3 regions of the Streptomyces sp. NPDC090445 genome follow, and region 1 is predicted to be linked to each of the others. Evidence: riboswitches for the same ligand, from Rfam matches in the RefSeq annotation. Region 1 holds a riboswitch; each other region holds the start of a gene.
What was found. Region 1 has a riboswitch for thiamine pyrophosphate ahead of ACIQUT_RS27085 (thiamine ABC transporter substrate binding subunit). Riboswitches for the same ligand answer to the same signal wherever they lie in the genome.
Positions count from the first base shown of each region.

Region 2: it holds a riboswitch for thiamine pyrophosphate, as region 1 does, so the genes downstream of both, thiC (phosphomethylpyrimidine synthase ThiC) here and ACIQUT_RS27085 (thiamine ABC transporter substrate binding subunit) in region 1, are expected to answer to the same signal.
Region 3: it holds a riboswitch for thiamine pyrophosphate, as region 1 does, so the genes downstream of both, thiO (glycine oxidase ThiO) here and ACIQUT_RS27085 (thiamine ABC transporter substrate binding subunit) in region 1, are expected to answer to the same signal.

Region 1 covers NZ_JBIVXV010000017.1:80,280-87,839, forward strand. Annotated here, with positions in the region: gene frr (ribosome recycling factor) at 1-66, shown strand, start outside; gene ACIQUT_RS27075 (phosphatidate cytidylyltransferase) at 66-1,151, shown strand; gene rlmN (23S rRNA (adenine(2503)-C(2))-methyltransferase RlmN) at 1,488-2,603, shown strand; TPP riboswitch at 2,662-2,770, shown strand; gene ACIQUT_RS27085 (thiamine ABC transporter substrate binding subunit) at 2,858-3,961, shown strand; gene ACIQUT_RS27090 (ABC transporter permease) at 4,018-5,634, shown strand; gene ACIQUT_RS27095 (ABC transporter ATP-binding protein) at 5,634-6,704, shown strand; gene ACIQUT_RS27100 (hypothetical protein) at 6,797-7,560, opposite strand, start outside.
Region 2 covers NZ_JBIVXV010000007.1:164,015-171,574, reverse strand. Annotated here, with positions in the region: gene ACIQUT_RS17635 (cupin domain-containing protein) at 1-200, shown strand, start outside; gene ACIQUT_RS17630 (DUF5326 family protein) at 361-588, shown strand; gene ACIQUT_RS17625 (IclR family transcriptional regulator) at 873-1,619, shown strand; gene ACIQUT_RS17620 (SsgA family sporulation/cell division regulator) at 1,717-2,166, shown strand; gene ACIQUT_RS17615 (YibE/F family protein) at 2,176-3,564, opposite strand; TPP riboswitch at 3,637-3,782, shown strand; gene thiC (phosphomethylpyrimidine synthase ThiC) at 3,777-5,564, shown strand; gene ACIQUT_RS17605 (aldo/keto reductase) at 5,707-6,756, shown strand; gene ACIQUT_RS17600 (glycosyltransferase) at 6,798-7,560, opposite strand, start outside.
Region 3 covers NZ_JBIVXV010000002.1:140,206-147,765, reverse strand. Annotated here, with positions in the region: gene pknB (Stk1 family PASTA domain-containing Ser/Thr kinase) at 1-1,621, opposite strand, end outside; gene ACIQUT_RS05370 (thiazole synthase) at 1,902-2,696, opposite strand; gene thiS (sulfur carrier protein ThiS) at 2,702-2,902, opposite strand; gene thiO (glycine oxidase ThiO) at 2,899-4,083, opposite strand; TPP riboswitch at 4,081-4,193, opposite strand; gene ACIQUT_RS05355 (NAD(P)/FAD-dependent oxidoreductase) at 4,295-5,578, shown strand; gene ACIQUT_RS05350 (Rv2175c family DNA-binding protein) at 5,698-6,063, shown strand; gene thiE (thiamine phosphate synthase) at 6,142-6,792, shown strand; gene metF (methylenetetrahydrofolate reductase [NAD(P)H]) at 6,862-7,560, shown strand, end outside.

The DNA of each region.
Region 1 (7,560 bases):
GCGAAGTACGTCGCGCAGGTGGACGAGCTGCTCAAGCACAAGGAAGCCGAGCTGCTCGAGGTCTGATGAACGACTCTCCCTGGGCCACGGAGCCGGTTCCGGCGGGTCCCGCATACGATGCGCTGGTGGGACCGCACACTCGGCCCATGCCCATCGTGCCCGATGCCGCCGGCCGTGACTTCGACGACCGGGAAGCACGCGATCGGGGGGCTGCCGCTGACGGCGGCCCCCCGTTCCGCACCGAGATGCCGCCGCAGGAGCCCATGCCCAGCCCCCCGCCTCCGCCTTCGCAGGCACCGCAGGACTCCTCGCCCCCACCGCAGAGGAAGCAGAAGAAGCGGGCCGGGCGAGACCTGCGTGCCGCCATAGGGGTCGGTGTCGGCCTCGGTGCGGTGATCTTCGCTTCGCTCTTCATCGTGAAGGCGGTCTTCGTCGGCGTCATCGTCGTCGCGGTCGTCGTCGGCCTGTGGGAGCTCACCTCCCGGCTCCAGGAGAAGAAGGGCATCAAGGCGCCGCTCGTCCCGCTCGCGATCGGCGGTGCCGCCATGGTCATCGCCGGGTACGTGAGGGGTGCCGAGGGCGCCTGGGTGGCCATGGCCCTGACCGCGCTGGCGGTCCTGGTCTGGCGGATGACCGAACCGCCCGAGGACTACCTCAAGGACGTCACGGCGGGTGTCTTCGCGGCGTTCTACGTGCCGTTCCTGGCGACCTTCGTGGCGATGCTGCTCACGGCGGACGACGGCCCGCAGCGGGTGATGACCTTCCTGGCCCTGACGGTGGTCAGCGACACCGGCGCCTACGCCGTGGGCTGGCGCTTCGGCAAGACCAAGCTCGCGCCGCGCATCAGCCCGGGGAAGACCCGCGAGGGGCTCCTCGGCGCGGTGGCCTTCTCGATGGGGGCCGGCGCGCTGTGCATGGAGTTCCTGGTCGACGGCGGGGCCTGGTGGCAGGGCCTGATCCTCGGCCTCGCGGTCGCGGTCAGCGCCACGCTGGGCGACCTCGGCGAGTCGATGATCAAACGGGACCTGGGCATCAAGGACATGGGCACCCTGCTCCCGGGCCACGGCGGCATCATGGACCGGCTGGACTCCTTGCTGCCGACCGCCCCGGTGGTGTGGTTGCTGCTGGCGCTGTTCGTCGGCACGGGCTGAGCCCGCGCCACGGAGCCACGCGGCGGAGCCGCATATCGGACGCAGTATGGACCGGCTGGACTCCTTGCTGCCGACCGCCCCGGTGGTGTGGTTGCTGCTGGCGCTGTTCGTCGGCACGGGCTGACCGCCGGGACGGGCCGGGGCACCGGCCGCGGGATCGTCGGCAGCGGCCGATCCGACCGGGTTATCCTGAAGGGCGCACCATTTCCGTGGTGCGCCCTTTCCCCGTGATCGCGGGGATGCATCTCGTGAGGTCTCCGGGCGCGGACCGCGCCATCGCCATCGCTCCGCACGTGCGGAGCCCGTCGGACCTCGTCGCCTGAGGAAGGACCGATCATGGCACCCCGCCCCGCTCCGGGAGAGCTCACCTTCGTCGCGCCGAAGGGGGCGAAGAAGCCGCCGCGGCACCTCGCCGACCTGTCGCCGGCCGAGCGGCGCGAGGCGGTCGCCGCGATCGGCGAGAAGCCGTTCCGGGCCAAGCAGCTCTCGCAGCACTACTTCGCGCGCTACGCCCACGACCCGGCGGAGTGGACCGACATCCCGGCGTCCTCCCGCGAGAAGCTCCGCGAGGAGCTGCTGCCGGACCTGATGCGCGTCGTACGGCACATCTCCTGCGACGACGACACCACCCGCAAGACCCTGTGGCGGCTGCACGACGGCACGCTCGTCGAGTCCGTGCTGATGCGCTACCCGGACCGGGTCACCATGTGCATCTCCTCGCAGGCGGGCTGCGGCATGAACTGCCCGTTCTGCGCCACCGGCCAGGCCGGCCTGGACCGCAACCTGTCGACCGCGGAGATCGTGCACCAGATCGTCGACGGCATGCGCGCCCTGCGCGACGGCGAGGTCCCCGGCGGCCCGGCCCGGCTGTCGAACATCGTCTTCATGGGCATGGGCGAGCCGCTGGCCAACTACAACCGGGTCGTCGGCGCCATCCGCCGCCTCACCGACCCCGAGCCCGACGGCCTGGGCCTGTCCCAGCGCGGCATCACCGTCTCCACCGTCGGCCTGGTCCCGGCGATGCTGCGGTTCGCCGACGAGGGCTTCAAGTGCCGCCTCGCCGTCTCGCTGCACGCCCCCGACGACGAGCTGCGCGACACCCTCGTGCCGGTGAACACCCGCTGGCAGGTCCGCGAGGTCCTCGACGCGGCCTGGGAGTACGCCGAGAAGTCCGGCCGCCGGGTCTCCATCGAGTACGCCCTGATCCGCGACATCAACGACCAGGCCTGGCGCGGCGACCTCCTGGGCCGGCTCCTCAAGGGCAAGCGCGTCCACGTCAACCTGATCCCGCTGAACCCGACGCCGGGTTCGAAGTGGACCGCCTCGCGCCCCGAGGACGAGCGGGCCTTCGTCGAGGCCATCGCCCGGCACGGTGTGCCCGTGACCGTGCGTGACACCCGCGGTCAGGAGATCGACGGTGCGTGCGGCCAGCTGGCCGCTGCGGAGCGGTAGCTTCCGCTTCTCGCGGTGCCGGTTCGGCCACGGGGTACCCTGTGGCCGAACCAATTGCATATTCCGACAGGGGAGCGCCACAGCGCTGAGAGTGCGGCACCGTCAGCCGCAGACCCTCTGAACCTCGCCCCGGTCATGCGGGGTAGGAAGTTCGGTCACCACTCAAGCTGTTGCGCCCTGCCCCGGCGCCCGCTCCGACAGAGCGCCGGGGCAGGGCCGCGTCTTCTCCTGGTCATCCCAGGAGGAATACACCAGTGAGCACCACCAGGAAGATCGCGGGAGCTGCCCTCGCGGCCGCCCTCGGCGTCACCACGCTCAGCGCCTGCGGCGGCGACGGCGGGCAGGACAAGCCCGAGGGCAGCGCCGGCGGGTCGCCGAAGTCCAAGACGGTCACCCTCGTCTCCCACGACTCCTTCAACGTGACCGAAACGGTCCTGAAGGAGTTCGAGCAGCAGAGCGGCTACACCGTCAAGGTCCTCAAGTCCGGGGACGCGGGCGCCGCCCTCAACCAGGAGATCCTCACCAAGGGCTCCCCGCGCGGCGACGTGTTCTTCGGTGTGGACAACACGCTCCTCTCGCGCGCCCTGGACAACGGCATCTTCACCCCGCACGAGGCCAAGGGCCTGGCCGGCGTGAAGCCCGAGTACGTCCTCGACAAGCAGCACCGGGTCACGCCCGTGGACTCCGGCGACATCTGCGTCAACTACGACAGGGCGTACTTCGCCGACAAGAAGATCGCCCCGCCGCAGACGCTCGACGACCTGCTCAAGCCCGAGTACAAGAACCTGCTGGTCACCGAGAACGCGGCCACCTCCTCCCCGGGCCTGGGCTTCCTGCTGGCCACCGTCGGCAAGTACGGCGAGGACGGCTGGAAGGACTACTGGAGCAAGCTCAAGGCCAACGGCGTCGAGGTCGTCGACGGCTGGGAGCAGGCCTACAACGAGCGCTTCTCCGGCTCCGCGGGCGGCAAGAAGGCCAAGGCCGACCGCCCGCTGGTGGTCTCGTACGCCTCCAGCCCGCCGGTCGAGGTCCTGTACGCCGACCCGAAGCCGGCCGAGGCCCCCACGGGCGTCGCCACCGGCACCTGCTTCCGCCAGGTCGAGTTCGCCGGCCTGCTCAAGGGCGCGAAGAACGAGGAGGGCGGCAAGGCGCTGATCGACTTCATGATCGGCAAGAAGTTCCAGGAGGACATGCCGCTCCAGATGTTCGTGAACCCGGTGGTCACGGACGCCGCGCTGCCGGAGCTGTTCACGAAGCACGGCGTGGTCGTCGAGAAGCCCGAGACCGTGGCTCCCGAGAACATCGCCAAGAACCGTGAGCAGTGGGTCAAGACATGGTCCTCGCTCGTCGTGAAGTAGCCCCCGGCAGGACAGCGGGCACGGCGGCACGCGGTGCGGCCGTCAGGTTGGCCCTGATGGCCGTGCCGCTGGCCTTCTTCGCACTGTTCTTCGCCTACCCCGTCACCGCGATCGTCGGCCGCGGGGTCAGGACCGACGCCGGCTGGCAGTTCGGCCGCATCGGCGAGGTGCTGACCCGGGCCGACATCGCCGGGGTGCTGTGGTTCACCGCCTGGCAGGCGGTCGCCTCCACGCTGCTCACCCTGCTGATCGCGCTGCCCGCCGCGTACGTCTTCGCACGGCTGGAATTCCCCGGCAAGCAGCTGCTGCGGGCCGTGGTCACCGTCCCCTTCGTGCTGCCCACCGTGGTCGTCGGCACCGCCTTCCTGGCGCTGGTCGGGCGGGGCGGGCTGCTGGAGGAGCTGTGGGGCGTACGGCTGGACACCACGGTGTGGGCGATCCTGCTCGCGCACGTCTTCTTCAACTACGCCGTGGTCGTCCGCACCGTCGGCGGGCTGTGGGCGCAGCTGGACCCCCGCCAGGAGGAAGCCGCCCGGGTGCTGGGCGCCGGACGGTTCGCCGCCTGGCGGCGGGTGACGCTGCCCGCGCTGGTCCCGGCGGTGGCCGCGGCCGCGCTGATGGTCTTCCTGTTCACGTTCACCTCGTTCGGCGTCGTGCAGATCCTCGGCGGGCCTTCGTACGCCACGCTGGAGGTGGAGGTCTACCGGCAGACCGCGCAGCTGCTGGACCTGTCCACAGCCGCCGTCCTGACGATGGTCCAGTTCGCCGCCGTCGCCCTGATCCTCGCCGTGCACGCCCGGACCGTGCGCCGGCGCGAGACCGCGCTGCGGCTGGTGGACCCGGTGCGGACCGCGCACCGGCCGCGCGGGTTCGCGCAGCGGGCCCTGCTGGGCGGGGTGCTGCTGACGGTGGCCGTGCTGATCGTGCTGCCGCTGGGCGTGCTGGTGGAGCGCTCCCTCGACGCCTCCGGCGGGTACGGGCTGGGCTTCTACCGGGCACTGCAGAGCGCGGGCTCGGGCGGCGGAACGTTTCTGGTGCCGCCGCTGGAGGCCGTCTGGAACTCCCTGCAGTACGCGCTGGCCGCCACCGGCATCGCCCTCGTGGTCGGCGGGCTCGCGGCCGCCGCGCTGACCCGGAAGGCGGGCCCCTTCGTCCGCGGCTTCGACGCGCTGCTGATGCTGCCGCTCGGGGTGTCCGCGGTGACCGTGGGCTTCGGGTTCCTGATCACCCTGGACGAGCCGCCGCTGGACCTCCGGACCTCGTGGATCCTGGTGCCGCTGGCGCAGGCGCTGGTCGGCGTGCCCTTCGTCGTACGGACCATGCTGCCGGTCCTGCGGGCCGTGGACAGCCGGCTCCGGGAGGCGGCCGCCGTGCTGGGCGCGTCCCCGCTGCGGGCCTGGCGGGAGGTGGACCTGCCGCTGGTGCGGCGGGCGCTGCTGATCGCGGCCGGGTTCGCCTTCGCCGTGTCGCTGGGGGAGTTCGGGGCGACCGTCTTCATCGCGCGGCCCGACCGGCCGACGCTGCCGGTGGCCGTGGCCCGGCTGCTCGGGCGGGCCGGGGAGCTGAACTACGGGCAGGCGATGGCCCTGAGCACGATTCTGATGCTGGTGTGCGCGGCCGCCCTGCTGGTGCTGGAGCGGCTGCGGCCCGACAAGACCTCGGGAGAGTTCTGATGACGTTGCTCGAACTGGCCGGGGTCTCGGTCCGCTTCGGCGAGCGCGCCGTCGTCGACCGGGTGGACCTCCGGGTCGCCGAGCACGAGATCGTCTGCGTACTGGGGCCCAGCGGCAGCGGGAAGTCCACGCTGCTGCGGGTCGTCGCCGGGCTCCAGCCCGTCTCGGCCGGCCGGGTCCTGCTGGGCGGCGCCGACCAGGCGCGGGTGCCCGTGCACCGGCGGGGGGTCGGGCTGATGTTCCAGGACCACCAGCTGTTCCCGCACCGCGACGTCGGCGAGAACGTGGCGTTCGGCCTGCGCATGCAGGGGGCTGCGGGCGTACTGCGCGGACCGCGCGGCCTGCGCGGCCTGCGCCGCGGAGCGCGCGGCCCCGCGGAGGACCGGGTCGCGGAGCTGCTGGAGCTGGTCGGACTCCCCGGGGCCCGGCAGCGCTCGGTGTCCTCCCTGTCGGGCGGCGAGCAGCAGCGGGTCGCGCTGGCCCGGGCGCTGGCCCCGTCGCCGCGGCTGCTGATGCTGGACGAGCCGCTGGGCCAGCTGGACCGCGGGCTGCGCGAGCGCCTGGTGGTGGAGCTGCGCGGGCTGTTCTCCCGGCTGGGCACCACCGTGCTGGCCGTCACCCACGACCAGGGGGAGGCCTTCGCCCTGGCCGACCGGGTCGTGGTGATGAGCGAGGGCCGGATCGCGCAGGCCGGGACCCCGCTGGAGGTGTGGCAGCGGCCGGCCTCCGAGTTCGTGGCGCGGTTCCTCGGCTTCGAGAACGTCGTCCCGGCGACGGTGTCGGGCGGCGCCGCGGCGACCGCCTGGGGCAAGGTCCCGGTGCCGGAGGGCTCCCCGGAGGGGGAGCAGCGGGTGCTGATCCGGCCGGCGGGCGTGGTCCTCGCGGCCGCCGGCCTCGGCTGCGCGGTGGTGTCCCGTACCTTCCGCGGCACGCACGTGGCGCTGCGGCTGCGCCCCGAGGCCGGTCCGGAGCTGGAGGCCGAGTGCGGGCTGGCGGCAGCCCCGGCGGTGGGGGACCGGGTGGCGGTGGCGTTCACGCCGAACGAGGTGGTCGTCCTCCCGGCCCCCTGATCGCCGCCGTTGCACGAGTCCGGTCGTGAAACCGCGGGTCGGTGGGGGCTGGTCGCGCAGTTCCCCGCGCCCCTTGCGGGGCGCGGGCCCGTTCAGCGCAGCTGTGCCGGCTCCGGGTCCCGTGCCGGTTCCGGGGTCGGGGCGTCGGCCCCGTCGTGCTTGCCGTACCAGGCGACGGCCACGGCGCCGGCCACCGCGAGGACGAAGCCCAGCACGGCCAGCCAGGCCAGGCCCGGCCGGGACGCGTCGCCGAGCCACAGCACGCCGATCGCCCCGGGCAGCACGGTCTCGCCGACCACCAGCGCGGCGGTCGCCCCGTTCACGGAGCCGATCTGCAGGGCCACGGTGTGCAGGTACATGCCGCCGACGCCGGCGAGCACGATCGCGTACAGGGCCGGGTCGCCGAGCAGGGCGACCGGGTCGAAGGGGTCGATGCCGTTCAGGATCCGGACGCCGACGCCGAGCGCGCCGAAGGCGAGGCCGGACAGCAGGCCGGCGAGGATCGCGGCCCGGCCGCCGAGCAGGCGTACGGCGACAGTGCCGCCCACGATGATCAGTGCGGTGACGGCGAACAGCCACCAGTGCGTGGCCATCGGGGCGTGGTGGCCGCCCTCGTGGCCGGCGGCCGTGGCGAGCAGGACGAGTGCCGCGCACACGATGCCGATGGAGATCCACTCCTTGCGGGTCAGCCGGAGGCCGAGCATCCGCACGCTCAGGATCGCCGTGATCACCAGGTTGGCGCTGATGACGGTCTGGGACAGGAAGAGGGGGAGCATCCGGGCGGCGAGGGCGCCCAGGCCGAAGCCCGCGAAGTCCAGGATGGTGCCGACGATGAATTCCCAGGTCATCGCCGCCT
Region 2 (7,560 bases), on a different contig from region 1:
AGAGCGACCCGCAGCAGCCGCACCGCCAGGACGAGGTGTACTTCGTGGTCAGTGGCCGCGCCTCGATCACGGTCGGGGAGGAGACGACGACAGTGGCCCGCGGCAGCGTCGTCTACGTGCCGGCCGGCGTGCCGCACAAGTTCCACCACATCTCCGAGGACCTGAAGGTGCTGGTGGTGTTCTCCCCGCCGGAGGCGTGACCCGCGCCGCGGGTGAGGGTCGGACCCCTGATCCCCCTAGGGGCAGGATCAGGGGAGTCCGGGGGCTCGCGGGCCCCCGTCCGCATGCGCGTGCTCCTAGCATCGGAGGCAGGAAAACGGACGTCACCGACGGGGACGCGGAAGAGGAAGAGGCGAGGACATGGACGGCATCCGGGAGACATTGGCAGGCCTGCCCTGGTGGGTGAAGTGGGTCGCGATCCCGCTTCTGGTGCTCTTCGTCTTCGGCGGCGTCATCACGAGCATTCTCGGTGCCCTGATCGGGTTCGCCTTCAAGCTGCTGCTCTTCGTCGGTCTGGTCGCCGGCCTGGTCTTCCTGGTGAAGAAGTTCGGTGGTAGCAGCGCGAAGTCGTCGTCCCGCGAGTGGTAGCGGGGATTCACGGGCCCCGGTTCGGGCCGCCCGGGCGTTAACCCGGGTGGCCTAACACGGGGCTTCGGGCCGCTCACCGGGCGGGACACGGTCGCTAGAGTGCAGTCTGCGCGTCCCCCTGGGTGCGAACGCCGGTACGACCGCTCCGACCTGCGGTCGTGCCACGCAGGAACGAGCACGGCCCCAGGACCGCGGCATGCGCGGGGGCGGCCCCCGCCGGGTGGGCTCCACAGCCCGCCGCCACGCCTGGGGGTGAGTCCTTGTCTCCGGTTCACAACGCCGGTGTGCCGACACTGATCGGCTCGGTGCAGCGGGCGCTGAGGCTGCTCGAAGCAGCCGGGTCCCATACCGGGGGAGCCCCGGCGAAACAGCTGGCGCGTGAGGCCGGGCTCCCACTCCCCACCGCGTACCACCTGCTGCGGACGCTCACGCACGAGGGATATCTGCGCCGCGAGGGCGGCGTTTTCGTTCTCGGGGCCGCGGCCGGACGGCTGGCGGCCGGCGGGTTGCAGCAGAAACGTCGCACCATGATCCTCGATTCGCTCGCGCACTTCCGCGACGCGGTCGGGGCCCCCGTCTACTTCGCGGTCTTCCGCGAGGGTGAAATCGAGGTCGTGGGCGTGTCGGACACCCTGGCCGATCCGGCCGTCGAAGAGTGGGCCGACTTCCGGGCGACCGGCCACGCGCACGCGATCGGGCAGTGCCTGCTGGCCCAGCTCGACGAGGAGACGCGCCGGGACTACTACGACCGCCATCCCGTCGAAGCCATCACCCCCTACACCGTGCGGGACCAGCGTGTCCTGGAGCAGAAGATCCGTTCCCTGGGGCGCATGGAGCCCGTGACCGAGCGTCAGGAGTACGCGCTGGGCACGGTGTGCGCCGCCATCCCGATCACCGCCGGCGACGCTGCCGCGACGATGGCCATTTCTCTCCCTTTCCATCAGCAGGAAAGACTGCCATGGGTGGTCGATCGGCTACGGAGTGAAGTAGGCGCGCTGTTGAGCTCCCTCTCCTTCTCTATCAGTATCTGAAAACTCACTCCTTGTGATCCGCTAGCGCTTCCACCAATCTTGTCAAGGGGGTTCCGGGGGGTCATTCCTGGCCACTTCCACAACAGCGGGGTAGGCAATGCGCGAGTCGGTACAGGCAGAGGTCATGATGAGCTTCCTCGTTTCCGAGGAGCTCTCGTTCCGGATCCCGGTGGAGCTCCGGTACGACGCCGGCGACCCGTACGCAGTACGGCTTACCTTCCACCTTCCCGGAGACGCGCCGGTGACCTGGGCGTTCGGGCGGGAGCTGCTGCTCGACGGCATCAACAAGCCGTGCGGGGAAGGCGACGTCCACATCGCCCCAGCCTCGTCCGAGGAACTGTCCGACGTCCACATCCGGCTCCAGGTCGGCAGCGACCGCGCCCTCTTCCGGGCCGGTGCGGCACCCCTGGTCGCCTTCCTCGACCGCACCGACCGGCTGGTTCCACTCGGTCAGGAGCGCAGCCTCGGCGACTTCGAGATGAGCCTCGACGAGGCGCTCGACAAGATCCTCGCCGAGTCCCGGCAGAACGAGCAGAACGCCGGCTGACAGCCGGACTCAGCGCTTGCGCCGCCGGCCCCGGCCCCGGTTCCCGCGCCCGGTACCCGGGGCCGCCGTCGTAGCGGTCGCGCCCGCCGGCCGGTCGGCGGACACCACGAGCGCTGCGAGCGCCGTCGTGACCGGGACCGAGGCCACCAGGCCGATCGAGCCCACGAGGGTCCGTACGATCTCCACCGCGACGAGCTCGCTGTTGGCCACCGCGCCCACGCTGCTGTTCGCGATCGAGAACAGCAGCAGCAGGGGCAGGGCCGCGCCCGCGTAGGCCAGCACGAGGGTGTTGACCACCGACGCGATGTGGTCGCGGCCGATGCGGATGGCCGCGCGGTACAGGGACCGCGGCCCCATCGCCGGGTCCGCGTGGTGGAGTTCCCAGACCGCCGAGGTCTGGGTGACCGTCACGTCGTCGAGCACGCCGAGCGATCCGATGATGATGCTCGCGAGCAGCAGACCGCTCATGTCGATGTCCGGGTACAGCCCGTGGATCAGCCCGGTGTTGTCGTCGGTGTTGCCGGTGAGGAACGCCCAGTCGATGAACACCGAGCCCAGCAGTCCGATCAGCAGCAGCGAGACGAGCGTGCCGAGGACCGCGACGGAGGTGCGGGCGGTCAGCCCGTGGCACAGGTAGAGCGCGATCAGCATGATGGCACTCGCCCCGATGATCGCGACGACCAGCGGATTCGAGCCCTGCAGGATCGCCGGCAGGATGAACAGGGTCAGCACGGCGAAGCTGATGACGAGGGCGATCAGCGCGAACAGGCCGCGCATCCGCCCCACCAGGACCACCACCAGGGCGAAGATGCCCGCCAGTACCGCCAGCGGGATCTTGCGGTTCACGTCGATCACGGAGTACTGCAGGTCCCGAGGGGCGTCGGGGGCGTAGGCCACGACCACCTCCTGACCGTCCGCCAGCTGCCGGGGAGCCCCCGGTTGGACGATTTCGATGAAGGTGCGGCCCTTGTCGCGGCCGGTGCCGACCTCGACGGTGGCCTTCTTGCACTGGCCGGTCTGCGCGGCCTGTGCCTCACGGCCCTCCGGTGTCGAGGGGTTGGCCGTCGGCGGCACCTGCGAGGCGTTCACGGATTTGCAGTCGACCTGTTCGAGCCGAACGACCCGGCCCTGCTCGGTCTGGCGGTCGAAGCCCACGCCGGAGCGCTCGTGTGCGGGGGCGCCGCCCGGCCAGAGCACTGCCATGCCGACGAACACGGCCGTGGCGAAGGGGATCAGCACGGCTGCGATGACCTTGCGCAGGTGCTTCGAGACGGGAGCCGCAGGCCCGTGGCCGTGGGAATGGCCATGCGCGTGACCGTGGCCGTGGTCGGCATCTCCGTGGCCGGTGTGGCCCGTGGGCTCGGCGGGCTCGTCGGGGGGCTGTGTCGAGGACGTCACTGGCTGATCATCGCAAGAGTTGAGGGGGCCCACTGTTCAGCACGCCACAGATGACGCTAGCGTGGTGGCACCTTTGCACAACGCGGGAGCTCGGAGCACCGGGCTGAGAGGGCGCTGATCACCGTACGCAGGCACGACATGCGTACGGGAAGAGGCTGCGCCGACCGCCGAACCTGTTACCGGGTAATGCCGGCGTAGGGAGATCAGGTCTCATGACCATTCAGGACGCACGCACGCCTGCCGTCGGCCAGGACGCCGACGGCGGGACCGAGCGCCAGCCGGGCTGGCACAAGGGCTACGTGGCGGGCTCCCGCCCCGACATCCGGGTGCCGGTTCGCCAGGTCCACCTCACCAACGGCAAGGACGTGACGCTCTACGACACGTCCGGTCCGTACACCGACCCGCAGATCGAGACCGATGTCCGGCGGGGTCTGGCGCCGCTGCGCGAGAACTGGATCATCGGCCGCGGCGACACCGAGGAATACGCGGGCCGTCCCGTGCGCCCCGAGGACGACGGCATCAAGCACACCTCGCCGCGCGGCGGCCTCAAGAACCTCGACGCGGTCTTCCCCGGCCGTCCGCGCCTGCCGCGCCGCGGCCGGGGCGGCCAGGCCGTCACGCAGCTCGCGTACGCCCGCCGCGGTGAGGTCACCCCCGAGATGGAGTACGTCGCGATCCGCGAGAACGTCTCCCCCGAGGTCGTGCGCGAGGAGATCGCCGCAGGTCGCGCCGTGCTGCCCGCGAACGTGAACCACCCGGAGATCGAGCCGATGATCATCGGCAAGAGGTTCCTGGTGAAGGTCAACGCCAACATCGGCAACTCCGCGGTCACCTCCTCCATCGAGGAGGAGGTCGAGAAGATGACCTGGGCCACCCGCTGGGGTGCCGACACGGTCATGGACCTCTCCACCGGCCGCAACATCCACACCACCCGCGAGTGGGTGCTGCGCAACTCCCCCGTGCCGATCGGCACCGTGCCGCTCTACCAGGCCCTGGAGAAGGTCGACGGCAAGGCCGAGGAGCTGACCTGGGAGATCTACAAGGACACCGTCATCGAGCAGGCCGAGCAGGGCGTCGACTACATGACGGTCCACGCCGGCGTGCTGCTGCCGTACGTGCCGCTGACCGCCCGCCGCAAGACCGGCATCGTCTCCCGCGGAGGCTCGATCATGGCCGCGTGGTGCCTGGCGCACCACAAGGAGAACTTCCTCTACACGAACTTCGAGGAGCTCTGCGAGATCCTCGCGGCGTACGACGTGACGTACTCGCTGGGTGACGGCCTGCGCCCCGGCTCGATCGCGGACGCCAACGACGCGGCGCAGTTCGCCGAGCTGAAGACGCTGGGCGAACTGAACAAGATCGCCAAGAGCCACAACGTGCAGACGATGATCGAGGGCCCGGGGCACGTCCCGATGCACAAGATCAAGGAGAACATCGACCTCCAGCAGGAGATCTGCGAGGAGGCGCCGTTCTACACGCTCGGCCCGCTGACCACGGACGTCGCCCCGGCGTACGACCACATCACCTCGGGCATCGGCGCCGCGATGATCGCCTGGTGGGGCACGGCGATGCTCTGCTACGTCACGCCCAAGGAGCACCTGGGCCTGCCCAACCGCGACGACGTCAAGACCGGCGTCATCACGTACAAGATCGCCGCGCACGCGGCGGACCTGGCCAAGGGGCACCCGGGCGCCCAGGAGTGGGACGACGCCCTGTCGGACGCGCGCTTCGAATTCCGCTGGGAGGACCAGTTCAACCTGGCCCTCGACCCGGACACGGCCCGCGAGTTCCACGACGAGACGCTCCCGGCCGAGCCGGCGAAGACGGCGCACTTCTGCTCCATGTGCGGCCCGAAGTTCTGCTCGATGAAGATCTCCCAGGACATCCGCCGCGAGCACGGCGGCGACCTGAAGGCGGGTGAGATCGAGGCGGGCATGGCGGCGAAGTCCGCCGAGTTCGCGGCGACCGGCAACCGGGTCTACCTGCCGATCGCGGACTGACCTGCCGGGCCCGCCGGGCCGGACCCGCGACCCGTATGGGGGGAGTCGCGGGCCCGGCCCGGGGCCCGGCCGACCGGCAGCCCCGGCCGTGCGGGGCTTGCGCTGGAGCGCGCTCCAACTCCTAGAGTGCCGCCCCATGACCATGAGATATCGCAGTCTGGGCCGCACCGGCATGGAGGTCAGTGCCCACTGCCTCGGGACCATGATGTTCGGGGCGGTGGGGAACCCGGACCACGACGCGTGCGTGCGGATCGTCCATGCCGCGCTCGACCGGGGCATCAACTTCGTCGACACCGCGGACATGTACTCCGCCGGCGAGTCTGAGGAGATCGTGGGCAAAGCCCTCCGCGGCCGCCGCGACGACGTCGTGCTCGCGACGAAGGTCCACTTCCAGATGGGTGAGGGCCGCAACCGCAGCGGGAACTCGCGGCGCTGGATCGTGCGCGCCGTCGAGGACAGCCTGCGCCGGCTGGACACCGAATGGATCGACCTCTACCAGGTGCACCGGCCGGACCACACGACAGACGTCGAGGAGACCCTGTCGGTCCTCGGCGATCTGGTGCGCGCGGGGAAGATCAGGGCCTTCGGCTGTTCGACGTTCCCCGCCGAGGAACTCGTCGAGGCGCACCACACCGCCGAGCGGCGGGGGCTGCCGAAGTTCCGGACGGAACAGCCGCCCTATTCCGTCCTCGCGCGCGGCATCGAGGCCGACGTCCTGCCGGTCGCCCAGCGGTACGGGATGGGCGTGCTCACCTGGAGCCCGCTCGCCTCGGGCTTCCTGACGGGCAGGTACCGCCTCGGCGAGCCCGTCGACCTGACCTCGGGACGGGCCGCACGCACGCCGGCGCGCTTCGACCCGGCGATCCCCGGCAACCTCGCGAAGCTCGAGGCCGTGGAGAAGCTCATCGAGCTCGCCGACGGCATCGGCTGCACCCTGCCCGAACTGGCCGTCGCCTTCCCCCTCGCGCACCCCGCCGTCACGTCCGTGATCATCGGGCCGCGGACCATGGACCAGCTGGAATCGCTGCTCGGGGGCGCTTCGCTGGTGCTCGACGACGCCGTGCTCGACCGCATCGACGAGATCGTGCCTCCCGGGACGAACCTCTACCACCCGGACGGGGTCTGGCAACCGCCGGCACTGGCGGATGCCGCGCTGCGGCGCCGCCCGCCGGGCGACCGCGCCGCTGGGTGACCCTCCGGCCGGGGGCGACACCCCGGCCGGGGTCTGCGGTGTCACACCGTCGCAGCGGGCGATGTTTCACGTGAAACGGGGATGGACGAGCCGCCGCGGTCCAGGGCGTAGCCGCGGTTGGTCTCGGTCTGACGCCGGTAGTTCTCGGGGAGGTCGGGCAGGGTCAGCAGCCGGTCGCAGGCGCGCAGCGAGGCGTGCATGTCCCCCACCCAGTAGGCGGTGATGGAGTGCTCGAAGAGCAGCCCCCACCGGTAGACCCACGGGTGGACGAAGAGGATGTCCGCCGGGGCCGACCGGTCCAGGACGGCCAAGGTGATGGCGTGCGCGGCGTGGTACCGGCCCAGCAGCCTCAGCCGTGAGGCGAGTTCGTAGCAGGCCTCCAGGCGCGCGGGCCGGAACTCCCAGGCACGCGTGAGCGCGTCCATCGCGGCAGGCCAGTCGCCCGCATCGGCGTTCAGGACACCGGCCTGGAGGAGCGCGTAGTAGACCTCCTCCTCCCAGCCGCCCATGGCTGCGCGGCGCTCGTAGAGCCGGATCGCCTCCGCGGCGTTCCCCATGTCCCGCATGGTCTGCGCGAGGTAGAAAACCGTCCGGTGGTTCGCGGGGTCCCGTTCGAGTTCGGCGCTGAGCAGGCGCGCGTCGCGTTCGAACTTGTCGTGCCGGGAGCCGCCGTCGGCGTGGTCCTCGATGACGAGTGCGTCGAGGTTCTCCTGCCTGCCGGGGCGCTGGTCGTACTCGTCGGGGCGGTCGCAGGTCAGGTACTCGTGCGTGACGCCCTCGTACCGCCAGGGGAGGTCACCGCGG
Region 3 (7,560 bases), on a different contig from region 1:
AGTTGATCTCGTCGGCCGCCGTCTCCACCTTCAGGCCGAGGTCCTGCAGCGCCGCCCGGGCCTGGTCCACGGGCCTCCCGGTCACACTCGGCACCGGCACCGGCCGACCCTTGCTGACCGTGATCGACACCGCGGTGTCGGGGGCCCGCTTCTGCCCGCCGTCCGGGTTGGTGGAGATCACCGAACCCTGCGGCACCTCCTGGCTGAACGCCTGCGTGACGATGCCCGGAGCCAGACCGCTCTTGGTCAGCTCCGCCTTCGCCTCCTCCAGCGGACGGCCCTTGACGTCGGGCACCACCACGACCGCCGGGCCGCGGGAGATCGTCAGCACCACCGCGCCGTTGCCGCGGATCCGCTTGCCGCCCTGCGGGTCGCTGTCCATCACCGTGCCGCGGTCGAAGGCGTCGCTGAACTTCCGGTCGACCCGCTTGACGCCGAGGCCGGCTTCCGACAGTTCGGACCGGGCCTGCGCCTCGGTCTTGCCCAGCAGGTTGGGGACCTGCGTGAACTGGCCGGAACTGATGTACCAGACGCCGGTTCCGATGCCGAGGATCAGCAGCAGCGCGGCGAGGACCAGCAGCGGGCCGCGCCGGGAGCGGGACGGCGCCTGCGCCGGTGCCGGCGGTTCCTCGCCGTCGACGGGCAGGGACGCCACCAGCAGGGAGGTGCGCTCCACCGGCTGCGGCGCCGGGATCCGCGGGACCACGCTCGTGCGGTCCTCCGCGGACGACCGCACCTCGGCGTACGCCTGCGGCGGAACGGCGTCCAGCTCGGCGTCGGCCAGCCGGCTCCGGGCGTCCAGGACCAGCCCCAGCAGGGCCGCGGCGTCGTAAGGGCGCAGGTCCGGGGTGCGGGCCGTGGCCTGCGCCACCAGCTCGTCCAGCGCGACGGGCAGCCCGGGGACCACCGCCGACGGAGGCGGGACGTCCTCGTGCAGGTGCCGGTACAGCACCTCGGCCGGGGTGCCGCCGGGGTGCGGCTTGTCCCCGGTCAGCATCTCGTACAGCACCACACCGCAGGCGTACACGTCGACCCGGGTGTCGGTGACCCCGTTCTCGATCTGCTCGGGGGCGAGGTAGGAGACCGTGCCGAGGACCGCGCCGGTGGTGCTGGTGACCGCGTCCACGGACCGGACCAGCCCGAAGTCGGCCACCTTCACCCGGCCGTCGTCGCCGATCAGGACGTTCTCGGGCTTCATGTCGCGGTGCACGAACCCGGCCCGGTGCGCGGCACCCAGCGCCGCCAGGACCGGCTCCAGGATGTCCAGCGCCGCCCGCGGCTGGAGCGCGCCGCGCTCGCGCAGCACGTCGCGCAGCGTGCAGCCGGAGACGTACTCCATGGCCAGGTACGTGTACGGGCCGTCCGTGCCCTGGTCGAAGGCGGCGACCACGTTGGGGTGCGCGAGGCGGGCGACGGACTTCGCCTCGCGAATGAACCGGTCGACGAAGGCGGCGTCCGCGGCCAGCGCCGGGTGCATCACCTTCAGGGCGAGGATCCGGTCGAGGCGGGTGTCCAGGGCCCGGTAGACCGTGGCCATGCCGCCTGCCGCGATGCGGGCGTCGATGCGGTAGCGGCCGTCGAGCGTCTGCCCGACGAGCGGGTCATCCAGGGTCGTGTCCACCCGGCCATCCTACGAGCCGGTCTGCTGCGCGGGCCGTGGGTGGCTGTGCCTTGCAGCACAGCTGTGACGCGCCCCACCCGTTGCTCCCGCCGCTGCGCGGAGCCATTCCCCACCCCGCCCCTTCCCGAAACTGTGGGCTCCGCCCCAGATCCCCGCGCCTCAAACGCCGGCGAGGCTGGAAAATCCAGCCCGCGCGGCGTTTGAGCGCAACGGGTCCGGTCAGCGCCCGGTTTCGGGAAGGGGCGGGACTGGGGAAAGGCTCCGCGCAGCGGAAGCGGGGTCAGAAGGCCGGGTGTTCGGGGTCCAAGGTGGCGCGGCCTTCGGCCGGGGAGGAGGCGTGGGCGAAGCGGCGTTGGGGGATGCGGCCCGCGCGGAAGGCGAGCCGCCCGGCGGACACCGCATCCCGCATCGCGCCGGCCATCAGCACCGGCACCTGCGCCCGCGTCACCGCCGACGCCAGCATGACCCCGGCGCAGCCGAGTTCCATCGCCAGCGCCACGTCGGAGGCGGTTCCCGCACCCGCGTCCAGGATCACCGGCACGCCGGCCCGCTCCACGATCAGTTCGAAGTTGTGCGGGTTGCGGATGCCCATGCCCGACCCGATGGGCGAGCCGAGCGGCATGACGGCCGCGCAGCCGGCGTCCTCCAGCTTCCGGGCGAGCACGGGGTCGTCGTTGGTGTACGGCAGCACGGTGAACCCGTCGTCCACCAGGGTTTCCGCGGCGGCGAGCAGTTCCTCGCCGTCCGGGAGGAGGGTCCGCTCGTCGGCGATGACCTCCAGTTTGATCCAGTCCGTGCCGAGCGCCTCGCGGGCCAGCCGGGCGGTGAGGACCGCCTCGCCGGCGGTGTAGCAGCCGGCCGTGTTCGGCAGGACCGCGATCCCGAGCTTGTCGAGGACGCCCAGGACGGAGCCCCGGACGGCCGGGTCGAGCCGGCGCATCGCGACCGTGGTGAGTTCCGTACCGGAGGCGGTCAGGGCGTGTTCCAGCACGTCGAGGCTGGGGGCGCCGCCGGTGCCCATGATCAGGCGGGAGGAGAAGGTCCGGCCGCCGAGGAGGAGTGCGTCGTCCGCCATCGTGTTCAGCCTCCCTGGACCGCGGTCAGGATCTCGACCCGGTCGCCGTCGCCGACCGCGGTGTGCGGCCACTGCCCGCGCGGGACCACGGTCTCGTTGAGTGCGGCCGCGACCCCGGAGGGGGCGGCGGTGAGGGTGGCGACCACCGCGTCGAGGGTGGTGCCGGGCGCGAGCTCGCGCGGCTCGCCGTTGACGGAGATGGTCATGCGTACGACTCCTGACGTGCGGGGGAGAAGCGGCGCGGGCTGAAGGGCAGGGCGGCTTCCGGCAGGGCGCCGGTGGCGAGCAGTTCGGCCATCGTGTCGCCGGTGACGGGGGTGAGCAGCACCCCGTTGCGGTGGTGCCCGGTGGCCAGGTGGAGGCCGGGCAGGGCGGTGGGGCCGAGCAGCGGGGCGTTGTCGGGGGAGCCGGGGCGCAGGCCGGCGAGGGTCTCGGTCAGCGGCAGTTCGGTGATGCCGGGCACCAACTCGTGTGCGTCGCGGAGGAGTTCGTACACCCCGCCGGCGGTGACCGTGGTGTCCCAGCCGAGTTCCTCGCTGGTGGCGCCGATGACGATGTCGCCGTTCTCGCGGGGCACCAGGTACACGTGGCTGCCGCGGACGAGGGCCCGTACGGTCCGCGACAGGAACGGCGCGTACGGGGCGGGCACCGCGAGCCGCAGAACCTGCCCCTTCACCGGCCGGACGGGCGGCAGCGCCTCGTCGGGTACGCCGGCCAGCCGGCCGCTGAGCGAGCCCGCGGCCAGCACCACCTGGTCGGCGGACAGCTCGGTGCCGTCGTCGAGCACGGCGCCGGCCGCCCGGTCGGCGGTGACGACGAGCCGTTCGGCGTTCGCCCGGCGGATGTCGACGCCGGCGTGCTCGCAGGCGGCCAGCAGGGCGGCGGCCAGCCGCCGCGGGTCGACCTGGTGGTCGCCGTCCACGCGCAGGCCGCCGCGGACGCCCGGGGCGAGCATCGGCTCCAGGCGCCGGCATTCGCGGCCGGTGAGCCACTCGGACTCCAGGCCGCAGCGGCGCTGCAGGGCGTGCAGTTCGCGCAGGTGGAGCCGGTCGTCGGCGTCGAGGGCGACGGCGAGCGTGCCGCAGGCGCGGTAGCCGATGTCCATGCCGCCGCTGGCGTCGGCGAGTTCGGCGGCGAATTCCGGATAGCGGGCGGCGGAGGCGAGGTTGAGGCCGAGCAGGGTCTCCTCGCCGTAGTGCAGTTCGGTGACGGCGGCGAGCATGCCCGCCGCGACCCGGGCGGCGCCGCCGCCGGGGGCCGGGTCGGCGAGGGCGGTGCGCAGCCCGCGCCGGGCCGCCCGCCAGGCGGTGACCAGGCCGATGATCCCGCCCCCGATGACGAGGACGTCGGATCCCGCGGCCGTCGCGGTTCCCTTGGACGAGTGCATGGGCGTCCAGCCCCTCCCTTCGCCGGCATGACCCGGATCAGGTTCGGACGGTCGGAGGCCGGCCAGCCTCCCTCTCAGCCCGGTGCGCCCGGGCTCCCGCGATAGGTACGGTGGCCACAGTAGCCGTTCCCCTTCGGGCGGCGGGAGAGAGCCGGGACGCGGCCGCCGGTGCACCCTTCCTCACCGATCACTGCTGACTAGGGTGGGTTGCGTGAGCGAGCAGACCGAACACACTCAGAGCGGCGTCGTCATCGTCGGCGCCGGAATGGCCGGCGTGCAGACCGCGGTCGCCCTGCGCGAGCAGGGCTGGACCGGCCCCGTGATCCTTCTGGGCGCCGAGCCCCACCAGCCCTACGACCGGCCCCCGCTGTCCAAGGCGGTCCTGCTCGGCAAGGCCGAGGACTCCGCCTTCGACGTCGACTTCGAGGGCCTGGGCATCGAACTCCGGCTCGGCGTGGAGGTGACCGGGCTGCGGGCCGCCGACCGCGAGCTGGACACCGAGTCCGGCCCGGTCCCGTACGGGGTCCTGGTCCTGGCGACCGGCGCCGAACCGCTGACCCTGCCCGGCTCCGAGGGCGTCCCCGGCGTCCACCTGCTGCGCACCCTCGACGACGCGGCCCGGCTGCGGCCGGTGCTGGCCCGGACCCCGGCCACCGTCGTCGTCGGCGCCGGGTGGATCGGTGCCGAGTTCGCGACCGCGGCCCGGGAGGCGGGCTGCGCGGTGACGGTGGTCGAGGCCGCGGACCGGGTGCTCGCGGGCGCCCTGCCGGCGGAGGTCGCCGCTCCGATGGCCGGCTGGTACGAGGAGGTGGGGGCCGCCCTGCTGACCTCCGCCAAGGTCGCCTCGGTGGAGTCCGGGCGGGTGCTGCTCGCGGACGGCCGGGAGCTGCCCGCCGGGGCGGTCGTCGTGGGCATCGGGGCGCGGCCCGCCACCCGCTGGCTGGCCGGGTCGGGCGTCGAGCTCGGCGCCGACGGCTCGGTGACGGCGGACGCGTACCTGCGGACCTCCCTGCCGGGGGTGTACGCGGTGGGCGACTGCGCCTCGTTCCCCTCGGCGCGGTACGGGGCGCGGCTGCTGGTGCACCACTGGGACAACGCGCTGCAGGGGCCGCGGGTGGTCGCGGCGAACATCCTGGCCGGGGCCGGGGCCGGGGCCGGGGCCGGGGCGGAGGCAGAGGCAAAGGCGGAGTCCGGGGCCGCGCTCCAGGTCTACGACCCGGTCCCGTACTTCTGGTCCGAGCAGTTCGGGCGGTTCGTCCAGTACGCGGGCCACCACGCGGACGCGGACACCCTGCTGTGGCGCGGCGACCCCGGCGGGCAGGCGTGGTCGGTGTGCTGGCTGCGGGCCGGGTCGCTGGTAGCGATCCTCGCCGTGGGCCGGCCGCGGGACCTCGCCCAGGGCCGCAAGCTGATCGAGACCGGCGCCGCCGTCGACCCCGGCCGGGTGGCCGACCCCGGCACCCCCCTGAAGTCGGCCGTGGCTGCCCCGCAGTAGCGCGGCGCGGAGCACCCGGACGGCGCGCCCGGGCCGTGCGGGGGTCCCCGTACGGCCGGGGAGCCCCGTACGGACAGGCCCGGGTACCGGCAGCGGGCGGGAGGTGGCAGGCTTGTGCCGTGACCGAGATTGACACCAAGATCGATGCCCTTGTCCCCTCCTGGCTCCACCTGCCCGACATCGCCGAGATGCTGGACGTCGAGGTGACCCGGGTCCGCCAGCTGGTCAAGGAAGGTCAGCTGATCGCCGTCCGCCGGGGCGAGAACCGCACCCTCCAGGTCCCCGCCGACTTCATCGACGACACCAAGCTGGTCAAGGGCCTCACCGGCCTGCTGACGGTGCTGCGCGACGACGGCTTCTCCGACGAGGAGATGCTGGAGTGGCTCTTCACCGCGGACGAGACCCTGCCCGGCACCCCCGTGCAGGCGCTGCGCGAGAATCGCGGCACGGAGGTCAAGCGCCGCGCCCAGGCGCTCGCCCTCTGACCCGAGCCGACCGATCCATCCGCGGAACGCGGGCCGCCCGGTGCGGCCCGCGTTCTCTGCGCCCACCAGGGGGTACCCATGTCCTCGAACGCCCGGCAGCTCTCCGACGCCAGGCTCTACCTGTGCACGGACGCCCGCACGCGGCAGGGAGACCTCCCCGAGTTCCTCGACGCCGTCCTCGCCGGCGGGGTGGACATCGTCCAGCTCCGCGACAAGGGCATGGAGGCGGCCGAGGAGCTCGACCACCTCCGGGTGTTCGCCGAGGCCGCCCGCCGGCACGGCAAGCTCCTCGCGGTCAACGACCGCGCCGACGTCGCGCACGCCATCGGCTCCGACGTCCTGCACCTCGGCCAGGGCGACATCCCGGTGCCGGCCGCCCGCGCCATCCTCGGCGAGGGGGTGCTGGTCGGCCGCTCCTGCCACGCCGAGCCCGAGGTCGACGCCGCGGCCGCCGAGCCGGGCGTGGACTACTTCTGCACCGGCCCCTGCTGGCCCACCCCCACCAAGCCCGGCCGGCCCGCCCCCGGCCTGGACCTGGTCCGGTACGCGGCCTCCCTGCGGCAGGACCGCCCCTGGTTCGCGATCGGCGGCATCGACGCCGGCAACCTCGACGAGGTCCTCGACGCCGGCGCGACCCGGGTCGTCGTCGTCCGCGCCCTGACCGAGGCGTCCGATCCGGGGGCCGCGGCGGCGGACCTCGCACGGCGTATCCGGAACCGCGTCTCTTAAGTGTCCAAAAACCTGTCCAAAACCCGGACAGGGCTTCGGCGTGCGGGAACACGCGTCTAACCTGCCCGTATGGCCCTTGGTACCGCTTCCACCCGAACGGACCGTGCACGCACGGTCCGCGACCTGCTGGCGTCCGGGGACCCCTCGTACTCGTTCGAGTTCTGGGCTCCCAAGACCGAGAAGGGCGAGCGCAACCTCTGGAACGCGCTGCGCCGCATCGAGGCGGTGTCCCCGAGCTTCGTATCCGTGACCTACGGGGCCGGCGGCTCCACCCGGGGCGGCACGGTCAAGGCCACCCAGCAGATCGCCGCCGACACCACGCTGACACCCGTCGCGCACCTCACCGCCGTCGACCACTCCGTGGCCGAGCTGCGCAATGTGATCGGCCAGTTCGCGGACGCCGGCATCCGCAACATGCTCGCCGTGCGCGGCGACCCGCCGGGCAACCCCATGGGCCCGTGGGTGCCCCACCCCGAAGGGGTGCACTACGCGGCCGACCTGGTCCGGCTGCTGAAGGAATCCGGCGACTTCTGCGTGGGCGTCGCCGCCTTCCCGGAGATGCACCCGCGCTCCGAGGACTGGGACACGGACATCCGGCACTTCGTGGACAAGTGCCGCGCCGGTGCCGACTATGCGATCACCCAGATGTTCTTCGATCCGGAGAATTATCTGCGGCTTCGCGACAGCGCCGAAAAGGCGGGCTGTGACACCCCGATCATCCCTGAGGTCATGCCTGTTGTGGCCGTCAAGCAGCTCGACCGGCTGCCC